DNA from 2 places in the Billgrantia sp. Q4P2 genome. Region 1 is predicted to be linked to the other one. Evidence: riboswitches for the same ligand, from Rfam matches in the RefSeq annotation. Region 1 holds a riboswitch; the other holds the start of a gene.
The links. A riboswitch is a leader RNA that binds a small molecule or an ion and turns the genes downstream of it on or off. The one in region 1 is predicted to bind cobalamin.
Positions count from the first base shown of each region.

Region 2: it holds a riboswitch for cobalamin, as region 1 does, so the genes downstream of both, ACUY1T_RS20640 (TonB-dependent receptor domain-containing protein) here and ACUY1T_RS04875 (ATP-binding protein) in region 1, are expected to answer to the same signal.

Region 1 is NZ_JBRBAI010000002.1:436,625-442,606, reverse strand. It holds gene ACUY1T_RS04885 (FecCD family ABC transporter permease) at 1-405, opposite strand, end outside; gene ACUY1T_RS04880 (ABC transporter substrate-binding protein) at 417-1,376, opposite strand; cobalamin riboswitch at 1,690-1,922, shown strand; gene ACUY1T_RS04875 (ATP-binding protein) at 2,083-3,834, shown strand; gene ACUY1T_RS04870 (cobyrinate a,c-diamide synthase) at 3,831-5,231, shown strand; gene cobW (cobalamin biosynthesis protein CobW) at 5,228-5,982, shown strand, end outside.
Region 2 is NZ_JBRBAI010000017.1:57,744-63,725, forward strand. It holds gene ACUY1T_RS20635 (cobaltochelatase subunit CobN) at 1-649, opposite strand, end outside; gene ACUY1T_RS20640 (TonB-dependent receptor domain-containing protein) at 664-2,526, opposite strand; cobalamin riboswitch at 2,680-2,898, opposite strand; gene ACUY1T_RS20645 (bifunctional adenosylcobinamide kinase/adenosylcobinamide-phosphate guanylyltransferase) at 2,956-3,384, opposite strand; gene ACUY1T_RS20650 (histidine phosphatase family protein) at 3,336-3,977, opposite strand; gene cobS (adenosylcobinamide-GDP ribazoletransferase) at 3,929-4,687, opposite strand; gene ACUY1T_RS20660 (bifunctional adenosylcobinamide kinase/adenosylcobinamide-phosphate guanylyltransferase) at 4,684-5,229, opposite strand; gene ACUY1T_RS20665 (pyridoxal phosphate-dependent aminotransferase) at 5,226-5,982, opposite strand, start outside.

The DNA.
Region 1 (5,982 bases):
GCCGAGAGAGAGCGTCACCGCGCCGGCGCCGAGCCCGGCGATGGTGACCGCCACGGCACCGGTGGAGGCGCCGGCGGAAATTCCCATCAGGAAGGGGTCGGCCAGGGGGTTGCGCAGCAGCGCCTGCAGGACGACACCGGCCAGCGCCAGTCCGGCCCCGCAACAGGCGGCAAGAATGGCGCGACTGAGGCGATAGTTCCAGATGATGCCGGCGTCGATCCGGTCCACCGCGTGCTCCGCCCCCCACAGTCGGTTGGCCAATACCTTGAGGATCGTGTCCGGTGAAATCGGCGTTTCGCCGATGGCAGTACCGGCCATTATCGCCACGAACAGGATCAGTGGCGTCAGCCAGGCCCAGTGCCAGCGAATAGGTATCGTCGGGCGTAATGTCAGGGTCGAAATCACTGGTCGAAGGATCACTGATCGAAGGGCATAGCCGACAGGGCCTCGACCAGCGTTTCGAGACCGAAGATCGTGCGCATGGTGGCGCTCATCGCATGGGCATCCATCTCGATGATGCGTCCATTTTTTACTGCCGACATTTCGCGGGTCACGGGGTCGCTATGCAGGAATTCGAGTTTGTTGGCGACATCATCGGCAGGGAAGCGGCGGCGATTCATGCTGGCGACCACGATGATGTCCGGATCGGCCCGGGCGATGGTTTCCCAGCCGACCACTGGCCACTCTTCATCGGACTCCACCACGTTGTGGATGCCCAGCGTGTCCATCATATAGCCCGGTGCGCCAAGGCGGCCGGCAGCGAAGGGATCCGCCGACTCGGCGGGGGAGGAGAACCAGAATACCGCTGACAGGTCTTCCGGCAGCGCCAGGCGCCTGGCACTCTCGATGGCGCCGGCCTCGCGTGCCTGGAGGTCGGCGACCAGGGCAGCCCCGGCCTCGCGGACATCGAAGATGCTCGCCAGTTCGTTGATGCCTTTATAGACGTGTTCAGGCGAAAAGGCGGCGGTGCGCGTGCCGTCGCCACCGGTGCTGTTGTCCTTGGTGTCGCAGTCGGCCGGCATGATGTAGGTGGCGACACCCAGCTCATGGAACTGCTCCCGGCTCGCCACGCTTCCTGTGGGGCCGACGTGCCACTCGTATTGGACGGCGACCAGGTCGGGCCGGCGGCTTATGACGGACTCGAAACTCGGGTCGTTGTCGGCGAGACGTGCGATATCGGCATTGACCTCGTCGAACTGAGGCAGCACAGGATTGAACCATACGGATGTCCCGGAAACCCGTTCGGAAAGTCCCAGTGCATAGAGAATTTCCGTAGCCGATTGTCCGACGGTGACCGTGCTTTCCGGTGCGGATGGAAAGCTGATTTCCATGCCGCAATTCGTCAATGTCAGGGGGTAATTGGTGCTGTCCGCCATGACAAAGGTTGCGGGAAAAAGAGCGAGAGTTGCCAGTAGTCGTCGAGCGTAATTCATCGCGTCATATCCGGGTGGCGGGAGGGTGTTGGCCAATCTGACCCTGGTGGGCGGAGATCATAGCACTGCATTTTGCATGTCGGCGCCTCGATTGCCAGCCATCAGGGCGAGAAAGAATTTAATATGTTATATCATAACAATTTAAAGGGAAACCTTGTGTAGCACGCTGCCGGACTAGCCTGCTGGCCGGTGTGCCTGCGCGCCACGTCGGGCCATCCGGTGGTCAAATTGCGCCTGTTGCGGCAATTGTTTTAGGATGGGTCTACTCGAGACGGGTGCCCCTGTACCTAGGGGATAATCGGGAAGTATGGTACGGCCATTGCGCCCATCCCATCGCTGCCCCCGCAACGGTAATGAGTGAGTAGCCTGCGATAACCACTGGCTTAGGAGACTGTCGGACAGCCTCCGAGGCCGGGAAGGTGCAGGCGATGACGCGATTATTCGCGTCACTCCTCGAGCCCGGAGACCGGCCCGTCATGTCGTTTCATCCAGCAACGGTGCGGTGGGCATCGGGGATAGCGTGTCTCAATGATTCCTTTTTCCTCCTTCCCGGGAGCTTTCCGTTCCTGCCGGCTATCGGCCGGGCGCTCGTGTGCCCTCGCTCCGACGTCGCTTGTCGGCACGCCTGGTGGTCATGATGTCCGGGGCCATGATGTCACGGATTGAGTTCCCCTTCGTCGCGGTGGTCGGCCAGCAGGCGCTCAAGACCGCGCTGCTGCTCAACGCCATCGATCCCCGGGTCGGGGGTGTGCTGATCAGCGGCCCGCGCGGCAGTGCCAAATCCACCCTGGCCCGGGCGCTGGCGGATATCCTGCCCGATGACCCCGAAGGGCGCCGTCCGCCGTTCGTCACCCTGCCGCTGGGCGCCAGCGAGGAGCGCCTGACCGGCAGCCTCGATCTGCAGCGGGTGCTGTCCGAGCGCGAAGCGACTTTCCATCCGGGGCTGCTGGCCAAGGCGGATGGCGGCGTGCTCTACGTCGACGAGGTCAACCTGCTGCCGGATCCCCTGGTGGACCTGCTGCTCGATGTGGCCGCGAGCGGCACCAACATCGTCGAGCGCGATGGCATCAGCCATACCCATCCCGCCCGCTTCAGCCTGATCGGCACCATGAATCCCGACGAAGGGGAGCTGCGCCCCCAGTTGCTCGATCGCTTCGGCCTGTGTCTCGAGCAGGGCGCGGCGATGAGCGTGCCGGAGCGGGTGGCCATCCTGCAGCAGCGCGAGGCCTTCGACCGTGACCCTCAGGGCTACGTGGCGAGCCATGCCGAGGCCCAGGCCGCGCTGACCCGGCGCCTGCGCCAGGCGCAGCGCCTGCTGGCCGAGATCGCAACCGGCAACTGGGTCTACGAGCATATCGCGGTGCGCTGCGAGGCCGCTGGTGTCGAGGGCCTGCGGGCAGACGTGACCTGGCACCGCGCCGCCCGGGCCCATGCCGCCTGGCGAGGCGCGACCACGGTGAGTCAGCAGGACCTGGATGGCGTCGAGCCCTGGGTGCTGGCCCACCGCCGTACGACGAATTCCCCCCCGCATCATACGCCGCCCCCGCCGTCGGGCACGCCACCGTCGCCCTCCGGCGGGGGAGGCAATGGCATCGACGGTCAGGCGCCGGGGGGCGGCGACGATCATGCCGAGGCCTCGGAAGCGCAGGGGCAGTGGGGCGCCATGCCGCCGGTCACCCAGAAAAGCGTCAGTGTGCCGGCGGCGAATTTGCCGGAAATCTCCCCAATAAAACGCGCGAAACCGACGACCTCGGCGCCTTCCGCGTCCGTGCGCCGCGGGCAACAGCCCGGCCAGCGTCGGGCCCATGCCGAGGAAAGGCGGCCGGACTGGTTCGCCACCCTGGTCGCCAACCGCGGCCGCTGGCCCTGGCGGGAGCTGCGCTATCGCAAGGCCCGCCGCGGCCAGCCGGTGTTGCATCTGGTGCTGCTGGATACCTCCGCTTCGACCCTGGGCCGGCAGTTGCTAGGCCGGGCCAAGGGCCTGGTCGAGCGGCTGGCTCAGCAGGCCTATGCTGCCCGGCAGCAGATGGCGGTGCTGAGCTTCGGCAATGGCGGCGTCACGCCTATCCTGCTACGCCGCCGCGCCCCCAAGGCGCTGCGTGAGCGGCTCGATGCCGTAGACGGTGGCGGCGGCACGCCGCTGCACGACGCCGTCCTGCGGGCGGCGCGCCTGATTCGCCAATGGCGGCGACAGGATCCTGGCCTGCATGTGCGGACCTACCTCATCACCGATGGCCGTACCCGCCAATCCCTGGATGGCCTGCCGCTGCTGGGTGACTGCATCGTCGTGGATACCGAGCAGGCCGCAGTCAAGCGGGGCCGGGGGACGCAGATCGCCCAGCAGTTGGGTGCGCTGTACCGGCCCCTGTCTCATCTGGAACGCCGCCTGGAGGCCACATGACCGAGCATGATCCGAACCGAGCGGCGCCGACGAGTGCCGCCTGCCCTGCGGTCTTTATCGCCGCACCGGCCTCGGGCCAGGGCAAGACCACGGTAACTGCCGCGCTGGCGCGGATGCTGCGCAACCGGGGCAAGGTGGTGCGGGTCTTCAAGACCGGCCCGGACTACCTGGATCCCCTGGTGCTGGCCCAGGCCTCAGGCCAGCCGGTGGATCAGCTCGACCTGTGGATGGCCGGCGAGGCCTATTGCCGGCAGCGCCTGTTCGAGGCCGCCCTCGAGGCGGACCTGATCCTGGTGGAAGGCGCCATGGGCCTGTTCGACGGTGAGCCATCGAGCGCCGATCTCGCCGCCCTGTTCGACCTGCCGCTGGTCATCGTCATGGACGTCAAAGGCATGGCCCAGACGGCGGCGGCACTGGTGGCCGGCCTCGCGGGCTTCCGTGACGACATCCGCATCGCCGGGCTGATCGCCAACGCCTGCGGTTCGCGGCGCCACCGCGAGCTGATCGAAGCGGCGCTGGCTGACGCCATTCCCTTGCTGGCCGCGGTGCCGCGGGACACCGCCCTGGCCCTGCCCGAGCGTCACCTGGGGCTGGTGCAGGCCGACGAGATCCGCGATGAGCTGGAGGCCCGCCTCGAGGCCGGTGCCGCGGCGCTCGAGGCCGAGGGGCTGGCGGAGGCCCTGTTGCAACTGCCGCCGGTCATGTTTTCGGCGCCAGACGTGGAGGCGACGCAGGCCTTGTCGTCGCTTACGCATTCCCTTGCTGGCCAGATCATCGGTGTGGCCCGGGATGCGGCCTTCAGCTTCATCTACCAGGCCAACCTGGACCTGCTGGAGGGGATGGGCGCGACCCTGCGCTTCTTCTCGCCGCTGACCGACACAGGCCTGCCGTCCTGCGACGCCCTCTGGTTCCCCGGTGGCTACCCCGAGCTCCACGCCGCACGGCTGGCGGAAAATGACGCCATGCGCGAGGACATTCGCCGCTTCTTTGCCGCGGACAAGCCGATTCTCGCCGAGTGCGGCGGCATGCTCTACTGCCTGGAAACCCTGACGGACTATGACGACAGCACCTACGCCATGCTGGGGCTGCTGCCCGGCCACGGCGCCATGCGCGGGCGGCGAGGCTGCCAGGGCATGCAGACCGCCGAGCTGCCGGAGGGGCCGATCCGCGGCCATGCCCATCACCGTTCGCTGGCGGCGGACACGCCCGCGCCCATCGCCTTTGGCCGGCGCCAGCGCCACCCCGCGCCGGGCGAGGCCATCTATCGCCAGCGCCGCCTGACGGCGACCTATCTGCACCTGTTCTTCCCCGACAACCCCGCCGCCGTGGCCCGCCTGTTCATGCCGGGCCAGGCCAGCGAGACTCACTCCATCACCACACAGGAATTCCACGGATGAACCTGAACAAGATCCCCGCCACGGTGGTGACCGGCTTCCTGGGCAGCGGCAAGACCACGCTGCTGGCCAGCCTGCTGCGCCAGGTCACCGGCAAGCGCATCGCCGTCATCGTCAACGAGTTCGGCGAGCAGGACATCGATTCCAGCCTGCTGCGCGGCTGCGCCTTGAGTTGTGAAGAGGGTTGTGAAGAAGACGCCACCGCTATGGAAACCGAGAGCGGCATCTTCGAGCTGGCCAACGGCTGCATCTGCTGCACCGTGGAGGAGGAGTTCCTGCCGGTGATGAAGAAGCTGATGGCCCGCCGCGACGACATCGACCATATCCTCATCGAGACCAGCGGCCTGGCCCTGCCCAAGCCGCTGGTGCAGGCCTTCAACTGGCCGGAGGTGCGCCAGCACTGCACCGTGGATGCCATCATCACCCTGGTCGACGGGCCGGCGGTCGCCGCCGGCCGCTATGCCAGCGATGTCGACAAGGTGGAGGCCCAGCGCCGGGCCGACGACTCCCTCGACCACGACCCCAGCCTGCGCGAGCTGCTCGATGATCAGTTGAGCGCGGCTGACCTGGTGCTGGTCACCAAGACCGACCTGCTCGAGCCGGCCGACCGCAAGCGGGTAGAGGAACTGGTGGCCCAGCGGGTGCCGGCATCCGTCAAGACGCTGTTCATCGACCAGACCCTGGCCACGGATACGACTCAACTGGAAGCCCTGATGGGCATCGGCGCGGCGAGCGAGGAAAACATCGACCGCAT
Region 2 (5,982 bases), on a different contig from region 1:
GCGCTTCACCATCGTGACCCGGGCGATCGTGGTGCACTGGACGATAGTAGCGAATCGCCGCCCGCGGCGACGGTTCGGGCACCGCCAGATCATGACCGGCCGCGGCAAGCAGCCAGCGCAGCAGGCCATCGAGGTGCTCGGGGCTGCGTCCCTGGTAGTAGGCGCGCCCGGTGAGCCAGTCGGCCTGGGCGGCGAAGCGCTCGCGCTGCGCCGCCAGGTGATCACGCGGCGTCTGCCCCGCCTCGGGCCCGACCACCAGTTCACCCAGCGCCGCCGCGTCGAGCCCCGCCAGGGGGCGCTCGCCGCCCAGGCGCGACAGGCGCGTCAGGCGCCGGTCACCGTTGACGGCCAGGATCGGGAAGTCGCGCCGGGCGGCCGCCGTCTCGACCAGCCGCGCCAGGCGCCCCACCTGCTCGCCGAAGACCGCCGCCAGCAGCAGCGCATCGGCATCGTCGAGCAACTCGGTGAACTCGGCATCAGACGTTTCGGCCAGCTGCTCCGGCGTGCGCAGGATCACGCGGTGCCCGGGATAGGCATCGAGGAAGCGCGCCGCGCCGGCGGCGAGTTCCGCGGCCGAGCGCTCGGAGACGACACCCATCAGCGTGCCTGCCGAAGCGAACGCCGGCAGCAGGGCAAGCAGCAGTGCCATGCAAACCCGTACCATCATTGGGCTCCGAAATGCACGCTAAGGAAGGCGGCGCGACCGGCGTTGATGTAGTCGCGGGCGGTCTCGTACTCCTTGTCGAGTACGTTGTCGACGGTCAGGCGCGCCGACCAGTGGGGGGCAAAGGCCCAGCCGGCGCGCAGGTTGAGCAGGCCGAAGCCCGCCAGGCGCTGCTCGTTGGCGACATCGTCATAGCGGTGGTTCTGGGCAATCCAGGAGCCGCCCAGCGACCAGTCGCCCAGCTCGCGGTCGACGTCCAGGCGCAGGCTGCGGGTAGCGCGCCGCGGCAGATCGTTGCCGGTGTCGCGATCCTCCGGGTCGAGATAGGTGAGCGCGGCCTGCAGGGTCCAGTCGCCCAGTTCCGCACCGGCCGCAAGCTCCGCCCCACGGATGCGCGCCTCGCTCACGTTGGTCGGGCGATACCGCACGACATTGGGTGACGGCGAGTCGCTGGCCCAGTCGATCAGGTCATCGACATCGGTCTGGAACACCGCCAGGTCCCAGAACAGCGGCCGGTACTGGCCGCGAATGCCGAGTTCATAGGACGTCGACGTCTCGGCCTCGAGTGCCTGGTTGCCTTCGAACACGTAGGTGGTACCGAAGAACGTGCTCTCCTCGTAGGGGTAATACAGGTCGTTGAAGGTCGGGGCCCGGAAGGCGGTGCCGGCGCTGGCACGCAGCGTATGCCGGTCGTCGAGGGCGTACCCCAGCGCCAGGTTGCCCGTCAGCTCGTCACCGAAGGCCTCATTGTCGTCATGGCGCAGGCTGGCCTGCAGGCTGACGGGATGGAAGTCCAGCAGTCCCTGGGCGAACACCGCCGTGTTGTCACGGCTGTCCTCGACATAGGTATCCGTGGTCGTCACGTCATCGCGGGTAAATTCTGCTCCCAGGATCACTTCGTGCAGGCCGAAACGCAGCGTGTTCTGCCAATGTGCGGTACGCTGCCGGGTATCGAAGGTGGAGTCGCCAATCATCCGCCGACTGTTCTGCTCGTCCCGTGACTCGCTAAGGGTCAGGCGACTGCGCCAGCTGTCGGTGACCGGCACCTCCCCGTAGACACCCGCCACCTGCTGCACGAAGTCGGTCTCGCCATTGTCGATCTCGGTGTTGCCCCGCGCGCGCAACGCCAGGCCACCGAACTCGGCACCGTTGTCGAAGGTGTGGGAGAGGCGCGCCAGTCCGCTGGTATTGTCGAAGCCCCTGTCCTCACCATCGCGGCGAATGGGCGTGCCGTCGGTGGCGAAGTGGCTGCCGGCGAAGCTGTAGCGGGTACCGCCTTCGTTGCCGGAGAGCCCGGCGCTGAGCCGGCGCGAATCGAAGCTGCCCCCGCCCGCCGACACCCAGGGGTGCGGGCCACCCTCCTTGGCCTGATGGGTGAACAGCTGCACCACACCGCCCACGGCATCGGCCCCGTAGAGGCTGCCGCGCGGACCGCGCACGATCTCGGCGCGTTCGAACATCCGCGGGTCGAGAAATTGCCAGGCGGCACCGCCCGTGGTGGCCGAGCGCAGGCGGATACCGTCGATCATCAGCAGCGAGCCTTTATTGTCCAGGCCGCGGATGAGGACGCTGCTCTGCTTGCCGAAGGAACCGTTGGTGGTGACGTCCACGCCGGGCTGACCGCGGAAGATGTCGGTGACGCTGGTGGGATCCTGGCGACGCAGGGTCGCCTGGTCGAGCAGCGTGACGGACGACAGCGTTTCGTCGGCAGTGCGCGGCGCCAGGGTGGCGGTGATTACCAGGGGGTTGAGGTCGACGTGGGTATCGTTGCTGTCGGCTTCGGGCTGAGCGTGGACGGCCAGCGGAATGAGGGCCAGGCCGAAGGCTGCCAGGCCACGAGTGGCTTTGATTCTGGTTTTCATGGGGTTCCCTTACTCGCCGTACCAACCCGCACGGTCGAATAATGTTGTATTCGCCGGAGCGGCAAGGGATCGAGGGGGAGGGGCGACGGTGACGCCAGCCCTGCCTCAGGGTAGCCCACCGCAACCCGGCATGAGAGAAACACTGTTGTGCAGCGTTTCCTGAACTCTCGGGCCGGTCTCCGGGCTGACGAGTGGACGCGAAGCGTCCCGAAAGGCCACCTTCCCGTGCCAAGAGGCACAGTGGTGCAGGGCTTTCCTTGACTCGATCACCGTTGCGGGGGCAGCGTCGGACTGGCAGATGAGCGCACCGACTTCCCGTTTCACCCCGGCGCATCTGCGCGCGCCTGGGGCACCTGAGAGTGGGCGTAACCTAGCAACACGCCCCGGAAGGGTCAACGACAGAAGCGTACACGAATACGACATACCCTTTCATTTCAGTGACTTGACCAGCCCATGACGAACATACCAGACGGCATCGGCACGCTCGGCGGCGTCCTGGGCCAGCCAGCCGGCGAGGTCGCGCAGTCGGCGCGTCGCGGGTGACATGGGCACGATGCCACGCCCCATCTCGGGCAGGATCAGCACCACTGTCAGGCCGCCCTGGCGCTCGGCGGCGGTCAGGGAATCGAGCGCGGCGGCGAGCCGCCCGCGCAGGCGGTCGTCGTCGGGCTCGGCATCGAACGCCGCCTCGATCCAGGCCGTCCAGTCGGTCACCACCAGCGGCACGGCGGCGGTGGCCGGCGCGCGCCAGCCGTCAAGCGGTACGCCGGTGCCCAGGCGGTGCCAGCAGGCAGTCGGGAAGCGCTCGCTTACTGCGTCGCGCTTGCCGGCGCAGGCACCGCCGATGAAGAGTTGCATTGCCACTCCCCCTCTCGTTGCACGAAGGTCAGCCGGCGGCCCTCGGCCTGCCCGATGCTGCCCTCCCAGAAGTCGATCGCCTCGAAGTGCCGGCGCAGTTCACGGATCACGCCGCCGTGGGTCACGATAAGCACGCGCTCGAGCCCCCACACCTCCACATCGGCGAGCAGGTCGCCGAGCCACTCGCCGAGGCGCATGCGCAAGGCGCGGGCGGACTCGCCGCCGGGCGGCGCCTGCTCGCCGACGCTGTCGATCCAGGCGCGGTAGGCGGGCAGCGCCTGGAGTTCCTCGTAGCACTTGCCCTCGTACTCGCCGAAATCGAGCTCGCGCAGCCGCGCATCGAAGCGCGGCTCGACGCCGATCCGCCGGCCCACCAGCACGTGCGCCAGGGTCTGACGGCAGCGCATCAGGTCACTGGCGTGCACGGCATCGAAGTCTTCCCCCGCCAGCGCCTCGCGCAGCCGGTCCAAGCCGGGTCGCGCCTCAGGCAGCAGCAGGGGAATGTCACGCTGACCCTGGTAGCGGCGCTCTCGGTTCCAGGCCGTCAGACCATGACGAACGACCACCAGCTCCAGGCGATCAGCAACAGCCATAGTTCTCCTCCCTCGATGGCGGCACCCACGATATCTCCGTTGATGCCGTTGAAACTGCGCGTCATGGCGATACCGTACAGCAGCAGAAAGGCGAGCAGCGCAGCGAACAGCCAAGGCCAGCCCGGCAGCAGCCAGAACAGTGGCACCAGCGCCAGCAGGGCCAGCGGCAGGTCGCGCGGGCCGAGGTGCTGGCGCCACATCCACGCCAGCCCCTCGCGACGGGCGCAGGGCGCCAGGCGCAGCAGCACCACGGCGCCGAACCGCGAAAGCGCCGGCACCGCGACCAACACGCCCAGGGGCGCACCGGCAACCAGCAGCGCCCACAGCAGCATGCCCTTCCAGGCCAGCAGGAAGACCAGCGCCAGGATGCCGAAGCTGCCCACCTGTGGATCCTTCATGATCTCCCAGCGCCGTGCCAGGGGTGCATTGCTACCCAAGGCATCGGCCACGTCCATCAGCCCGTCCAGGTGCAATCCCCCGGAGAGCGCCACCCACAGGCTGAGCAGCACCATCGCCAACAGCGGTGCCGGCAGCCTGCTCTCCAGCAGCACGGCGGCCCCGGCCAGGAGAGCACCGAGCACCAGCCCCACCAGGGGATAGCTGCGCAGCGCCCAGCGGCTGGTGGCCGGCGACCAGGGGCAGGCCACCGGCACCGGCAGCCGCGTCAGGAACTGGAAGGCCAGCAGCACGCCATATCCCGCCTCCTTCATCGTCTCCACTCCCCCTGGCTTATCCAGTCGATGGCAACGCCGGCCACTACCTCGATGACCCGGTCGGCCTCGCGTGCCAGCACACGGTGCAGGCGCTGCAGGAAGGCCAGGTAGCGCCAGGTCTCGGCGTCCTGTGGCGGGACGTCCTCGTTCAGGTCGTTGGAAACCACCACCAGGTCCAGCGGCCGCGCCCGTGCCGCGGCCAGCAGGGTCTCGAGCTGGGCCAGGCCCACGGCGCTGTCATAGCGTGCCTCAAAGAGCGCCCGCCCGGCCCACAGCGACAGGCAGTCGAGCAGCGCGCTGCTGCCGGGCTCGATGTCGTCGAGCGCCGTGCCCAGCGCCAGCGGTGCCTCGCGCGTATGCCACTCGTCTCCCCGGTCGCGGCGGTGGCGGGCGATGCGCGCGGCCATCTCGGCATCCGAAGCCGTCGCCGTGGCCAGGTAATAGAGCGCCCCGCCGCGGGCCTGCCGGCACTCGCGCGCCAGACGCTCGGCAACCCCGCTCTTGCCGGAGCGCGCCCCGCCGCTGACGAAGGCGATCATCTCACTCCCCCCTCATCGAGGGCAGCGAGCAGCCGCGCGTTGGCGTCGCGGTCGCGCAGCGCCAGGCGCAGCCAGCCGCCGTCGAGCCCGGGAAAGCCGTGCGTGTGGCGGGCCAGGATACCGAAGCGCAGCAGCCGTTCGAAGAGGGCCCCGCTATGCCCCCCTCTTCGACCTGTCCCCGGCTCTTGAGTCATGGGTTTCAGCGATTGCCCCGTCATCGATTCGGGCTCCATGGCGGGACGCACCAGAAAGAAGTTGGCCCGGCTCGGGATCACCTCGAGGCCCGCGCCAGCGAGCCCGGCCTGCAGGCGCGGCTGCTCGTCGGCCAGCCATTGCCGGGTGCGGGCCAGGAAGGCGCTGTCCGCGAGCAGCGGTGCCACTAGTTCTGCAGCCAGGTGGTTGACGCTCCAGGGCGGCTGGCCCACCTGAAGCTGGCGCACCAGTGATTCGCTCGCCAACAGATAGCCCAGCCGCAATCCCGGCAGCGCATAGAGCTTGGTCAGGGAGCGCAGCAGAATGAGGTTGTCGAAACGCGCCAGCAGCGGGGCCAGGCTCTCCTCGGGCGACGTCACGAAGTCGATGAAGGCCTCGTCAACCACGACCCGGCAGTCGTGCATCGCCGCCTGGGTCAGCAGCCGCTGGACCGTCTCGCGCGGCACCAGGGTGCCGGTGGGGTTGTTGGGCCGACACAGGAACAGTAGCGTGTCGGGCGCCAGGGACGCGCCGAGTCTTTCCGGGTCGAGCGAGAAGTCG